2 regions of the Citrobacter braakii genome follow, and region 1 is predicted to be linked to the other one. Evidence: predicted binding sites of a transcription regulator. Region 1 holds the regulator's gene; the other holds the start of a gene.

The links. Region 1 encodes PurR, which represses purine synthesis genes. Its sites were predicted from a motif close to CANGCAAACGTTTGCNTG; they were not measured.
Region 2: purM (phosphoribosylformylglycinamidine cyclo-ligase) is a predicted target of PurR. The motif match lies at 1,554-1,571, and genes of this name have one in related genera.

What each region holds. Positions count from the first base shown of each region.
Region 1 covers NZ_CP045771.1:3,555,162-3,558,485, forward strand. Annotated here, with positions in the region: gene GFC06_RS16620 (MFS transporter) at 1-1,166, opposite strand, end outside; gene cydH (cytochrome bd-I accessory subunit CydH) at 1,343-1,432, opposite strand; gene purR (HTH-type transcriptional repressor PurR) at 1,730-2,755, shown strand; gene punR (DNA-binding transcriptional activator PunR) at 2,752-3,324, opposite strand, start outside.
Region 2 covers NZ_CP045771.1:2,362,980-2,366,303, reverse strand. Annotated here, with positions in the region: gene GFC06_RS10900 (6-phospho-beta-glucosidase) at 1-1,337, opposite strand, end outside; gene purM (phosphoribosylformylglycinamidine cyclo-ligase) at 1,633-2,670, shown strand; gene purN (phosphoribosylglycinamide formyltransferase) at 2,667-3,311, shown strand.

The sequences.
Region 1 (3,324 bases):
TTCGCGGTAGTGAAAGCCTCTTCAGGCTGTTTGCGCGCCGAGATAAAGACCAGCAGCAGCGCAAGCCCCGCCACAATTGCCCCCATCACCGGAACAAAGCTGTAGCCCAACCCACCGGAAATCACCGCCCCACCGGCTGCGGCACCCAGAGCATTCCCCAGATTAAACGCGCCAATGTTGACTGACGATGATAATCCAGGCGCTTCGCTGGCAACACGCATCACGCGCATCTGCAACGGCGGAACGACCGCAAACGTCGCTGCCCCCCAGACCACCATACTAACTGCCGCACCCAGCTCATTACGCGCCAGGAAAGGAATGGCCAGCATAATAACCATCAGCAGCAGTAAAAAGCCTTTCAGCGTACCGTTGACGGAACGGTCAGCCAGTTTGCCACCAAGATAGTTACCGATTGAGAAGCCAACGCCAATCAGCACCAGCATACCGGTCACAAACGCCGGTGTGGCATGGGTGATCGTATGTAACACTGGTGAGATATAGGTATAAAGCGTGAACATCGCCCCGGCTCCCAGAACGGTCGTCAGCAGCGCCGACAGCACCTGCGGACGCATAAGTACCGCCAGTTCGCTACGGACATCCGGGCGCTCTCCCGCCCCACCTTTGGGTAATGAGAAGAACAGGCTGACCATGGCGATGACGCCCAGACCCGCCGTTGCCATAAACGACATACGCCAACCGATGGTTTCACCAAGCCAGGTCGCCGCAGGAACACCGCCGATATTGGCAATGGTCAACCCCATAAACATGGTTGCCACGGCGCTGGCCTGCTTATGTTTGGGTACTACGCTTGCAGCGACAACGGAGCCAAGACCAAAAAATGCCCCATGGTTCAGACTGGTCAAAATACGCGATAACATCAGGGTGGTGTAATCCGGCGAAATAGCCGAAAGCACGTTGCCCAGCGTGAAAATCGCCATCAGGAATATCAACGCATTACGTCGCGCACGATGGGACAGCAGTAATGTCATCAGCGGAGCACCCACCATCACCCCAACCGCATACGCGCTGATTAACATTCCGGCCGCGGGAATCGAGACATCCACACCTTTGGCAATGACGGGCAATAATCCCATTGGCGAAAATTCAGTGGTGCCAATGCCAAACGCGCCGATCGCCAGCGCCAGTAAAGGATAATTGAGTTTCATATTTCGACTCCGTAACGTCGAGCCGGGGCGCGACATAAAATAAGAGTCAAAAGCATGACATTGATCGCAAAATTAATAAAGTTAACAAAATTGCAAAAGACTTTTGCTTATTCGCAAACAATCGACGGGAAAGGCAAGCGGAAAGGATGAGGGAGAGCGAACTCCCTCGGGGGAAATCAATGCAGCGCTGCGGTCAGGCCACCCGCGACGATCAAACCCAGAACAATAATGGTAGTCACTAACGAAAATTTCAGATCGGTGCTCATCAAGTTTTCTCCTTTTTATTCCCACACAAAAAGTGATATTGCGCATTTTTACACACTTGAAAGCAAAAATCTCTCACGATTTATATTGATAACTGCTTTTAACTCTTCCCCTTTTCGTTAAGATCAGACAAAATTCCACGCTTACTTGATTAGCGTACCGGCCATTGACCCCTTCCTGACGTTCCGTGTCGTTTTCCCGGCGTGCCGCAACCCTTACGTTGCGCTAAGGGTGTGTTAAGGCAAACGTTTACCTGGAGTATTCTCAGGAGCTTAGGATATGGTCTGGAGTGAGATGTAATGGCAACAATTAAAGATGTAGCGAAGCGAGCAAACGTTTCCACTACAACCGTATCACACGTAATTAACAAGACGCGCTTTGTCGCGGAAGAAACGCGTAATGCTGTCTGGGCGGCGATCAAAGAGCTGCACTATTCTCCGAGCGCCGTGGCGCGCAGCCTGAAGGTGAATCACACCAAGTCTATTGGCTTGCTGGCCACCAGCAGCGAAGCGGCCTATTTCGCTGAAATTATCGAAGCCGTTGAGAAAAACTGTTTCCAGAAAGGCTATACCCTGATTCTGGGTAACGCATGGAACAGTCTCGAAAAACAGCAGGCTTATCTGTCAATGATGGCGCAAAAGCGCGTTGATGGTCTGCTGGTGATGTGTTCTGAGTATCCGGAGTCGCTGCTTTCGATGCTCGAAGAGTACCGCCATATTCCGATGGTCGTCATGGACTGGGGCGAAGCTAAAGCCGACTTTACCGATACGGTCATTGATAACGCCTTCGAAGGCGGTTACATGGCGGGTCGGTATCTGGTAGAACGCGGTCATCGTGAGATTGGCGTGATCCCAGGCCCAATGGAGCGTAATACCGGAGCCGGGCGTCTGGCAGGCTTTATGAAAGCGATGGAAGAAGCGCTGATTAAAGTTCCTGAAAACTGGATTGTGCAGGGCGATTTTGAGCCTGAATCGGGCTATCGCGCCATGCAGCAAATTCTGTCACAGTCGCATCGTCCGACCGCCGTCTTCTGCGGTGGCGATATCATGGCGATGGGTGCGCTGTGCGCCGCTGACGAGATGGGACTGCGCGTACCGCAGGATGTCTCGCTCATCGGTTACGACAACGTGCGCAACGCCCGCTTCTTCACGCCGGCTCTGACGACCATTCACCAGCCTAAAGATTCACTGGGGGAAACGGCCTTCAACATGCTGTTAGACCGTATCGTGAATAAACGTGAAGAGTCGCAGTCTATCGAGGTTCATCCGCGCCTGGTAGAACGCCGTTCCGTTGCCGACGGCCCGTTCCGCGATTACCGTCGTTAAGACTGTGGTGCGGGAGCCTCATCGGGCTCCCGCAACCATTCCTTATTCAGCGTTTCACTATCCCCTAAATAGTCCAGCAGCCAGCTCAATGCCGGCGATGTATCGTTCTGTTGCCATGTCAGGCAACATGCGGCATCAGGAAATGGATTCTCCAGCTGTAGCGCGACCCATTTGCCGCTATCAATCCACGGTTTGGCAAAATGCGTCGGTACCATGCCCACGCACAGACCTGCAGATAAACAGGTAGCAGAAGATTCCCAGTCAGGCACCACAACGCGCTTTTGGTTATCCAGCAGCCAGGTAATACGCTTAGGAAGCGTACGCGACGTGTCTTCACGCACCAGCGACGGCCAGTTGCGCAACGTATCGTCGCTTAGCGGTCCGGGCATTGACGCCAACGGATGATGGCTTGCCACCACGCAGCTCCAGCTCAGCATTCCCATGTCGCGGAAGGTATAGCGTCCCCCCACCGGAATCGCCTGCGTGGCGCCGATTGCCAGCTCAACGCGCCCATCGGACAGCGCATCCCAGACACCGTTAAACACCTCCTGGAAAACCAGCAGTTCGAC
Region 2 (3,324 bases), 1.2 Mb from region 1:
TTATCAACATAGATAAAGCCGTAGCGTTTTTTCATCTCCCCCGTCCCGGCCGAGACTAAATCAATACAGCCCCACGGGGTATAGCCCATCAGGTCCACGCCATCTTCCACTACCGCTTTTTTCATTTCGCTGATATGTGCGGCCATATAGTCAATACGATAGGAATCATCTACCGAGCCGTCGGCCTGCTGCACGTCAATCGCACCAAAGCCGTTTTCGACGATAAACAGCGGCAGTTGGTAATGATCCCAGAACCAGTTCAGCGAATAGCGCAGACCGACGGGATCAATCTGCCAGCCCCAGTCCGATTTATGCACGTACGGGTTGGAAACCAGACTTTTCGACTCGTCGTAGTCCAGCTGTGGGTTGTCTGCCGTGGCCTGCGTTGCGAAAGACATATAGTAGCTAAAGCCGATGTAATCGACACAACCCTCAGTCAGCGCCTGACGGTCTTCCTCAGTGATATCAAGATCAAAGCCACGCCGGGCAAAGTAGTTGAGAAGATGCCGTGGGTATTTGCCGCGCACATGGACATCGGTAAACCAGTAACGCCGGTGCATGGCGTTCATCGCCATCATCATATCGTCCGGCGCGCAGGTCAGTGGATAGATAGGACACATGGCAATCATGCACCCTATATGCAATGCCGGGTTAATCTCACGCGCAGCCTTTACCGCCAGCGCGCTTGCCACCAGTTCATAGTGCGCCGCCTGGTACATAACCGGCTCGCGGTCTTCACCGGGCTGATATTTCAGGCCAGAGTTAGTAAAAGGCGCGAAGTCTTCGTGATAATTTGCCTGGTTGTTAATTTCATTAAACGTCATCCAGTACTTCACTTTGTGCTGGTAACGGGTAAAAACCACTGCGGCAAAACGGACAAAGAAATCGATAAGTTTGCGGTTACGCCAGCCGCCATATTCCGTCACCAGATGGTATGGCATCTCGAAATGCGACAACGTAATCACCGGTTCAATGCCATATTTCAGGCATTCGTCAAACAGGTCATCATAGAACTGCAGGCCAGCCTCATTGGGTTGCGCTTCGTCGCCTAAAGGGAAAATACGCGTCCAGGCAATCGAAGTGCGAAAACATTTAAACCCCATTTCGGCAAACAGCTTAATGTCGTCTTTATAGCGGTGATAAAAATCGATGGCGTCGTGGTTAGGGTAGTTTTTACCGGCAATCACACCGTCAGTGATTTCACGCGCCACGCCATGCGCCCCCGCCGTCATGACATCGGCAACGCTAATTCCTTTTCCACCTTCCTGCCAGCCACCTTCCAGTTGATGAGCGGCTACGGCACCACCCCACATGAAATCTGCTTTAAATCCTGACATACCCTTCCCCTATCGTGATTACTCTGTGTAAAACGCTGTTGATGAGGTCCGCAACAGAAAACAGAAACCGGTTTCAGTACGATACTGTGTATTCAGCAGACAGGTTTCAAGCACAAGACTGTACCCGGTTTCATTTTCGTGGCGCAGTTCAAACAAATAGATAAATGATTGTAAAATGCTGAAAAAATCAGCACATAAAACTTGATGCAGAGCAGGCTCGCAAACGTTTGCTTTCCCTGTTAGAATTGCGCCGAATTTAACTTTTACTGCAAGTAAACATGTGGGGAAGCAGGCAGTGACCGATAAAACCTCTCTTAGCTACAAAGATGCCGGTGTTGATATTGATGCAGGTAATGCTCTGGTTGATCGAATCAAAGGCGTAGTAAAGAAAACTCGTCGTCCGGAAGTTATGGGTGGTCTGGGTGGCTTCGGTGCGCTGTGCGCATTGCCGCAAAAATATCGTGAACCGGTACTGGTTTCCGGCACTGATGGCGTCGGCACAAAACTGCGTCTGGCGATGGATCTGAAACGCCACGACACTATCGGCATTGACCTCGTCGCAATGTGCGTCAACGACCTCGTGGTTCAGGGCGCTGAGCCGCTGTTTTTCCTCGACTACTATGCTACCGGCAAACTGGATGTGGATACCGCAGCCAGCGTCATTAACGGTATTGCCGAAGGCTGTCTGCAGTCTGGCTGTGCGCTTGTCGGCGGTGAAACGGCTGAAATGCCGGGGATGTACCACGGCGAAGATTACGACGTGGCAGGCTTCTGCGTTGGCGTCGTCGAAAAATCTGAGATCATCGACGGTTCAAAAGTGGCTGACGGCGACGTACTGATTGCACTCGGCTCCAGCGGTCCGCACTCCAACGGCTACTCTCTGGTGCGCAAAATTGTTGAAGTCAGCGGTTGTGACCCGGAAACCACCGAGCTTGAAGGCAAGCCGCTGGCCGATCACTTACTGGCCCCGACCCGCATTTATGTCAAATCCATTCTGGAACTGATTGAGAAGGTTGATGTGCATGCCATTGCCCACCTGACCGGCGGTGGTTTCTGGGAAAATATTCCACGCGTTCTGCCAGACAACACGCAGGCTGTGATCGACGAATCTTCATGGCAGTGGCCAGCCGTCTTCAACTGGCTGCAAACGGCGGGTAACGTCAGCCAGCATGAGATGTATCGCACCTTTAACTGCGGCGTAGGCATGGTTATCGCCCTGCCAGCTTCTGAAGTGGACAAAGCCCTTGCTTTGCTCAATGAGAAAGGTGAAAACGCATGGAAAATCGGTATCATCAAAGCTTCTGATTCCGAACAGCGTGTGGTCATTGAATGAAAAACATTGTGGTGCTCATTTCCGGCAACGGAAGCAATTTGCAGGCGATAATGGATGCCTGCGAACAGAATAAAATCAATGGCACCATACGTGCAGTATTCAGTAACAAGGCCGATGCGTTCGGCCTTGAGCGCGCACGCGAAGCGAATATTCCTGCACACTCGCTGGAAGCCGCCCAGTTTGCCAGTCGCGAAGCATTCGACCAGCAACTGATACAAGAGATCGACGCTTATGCCCCCGATGTCGTGGTGCTGGCCGGTTATATGCGCATTCTAAGTCCGACGTTTGTTGCTCACTATTCGGAACGATTGCTGAATATCCACCCGTCTTTATTGCCGAAGTATCCTGGCCTGCACACGCACCGTCAGGTTCTGGAAAACGGCGATGAAGAGCATGGCACCTCCGTCCATTTCGTCACCGATGAACTGGACGGCGGACCGGTTATTCTCCAGACCAAGGTTCCGGTATTTGAAGGCGACAGCGAAGATGATGTCACGGCACGAGTCCAGGCCCAGGAACATACCATTTACCCGCTGGTGGTAAGCTGGTTTACTGATGGCCGACTGAAGATGCGTGATAACGCAGCATGGCTGGACGGCGTTCGTCTGCCGCCACAAGGCTACGCCGCCGACGAAGAATAAAATCAACCTGTAA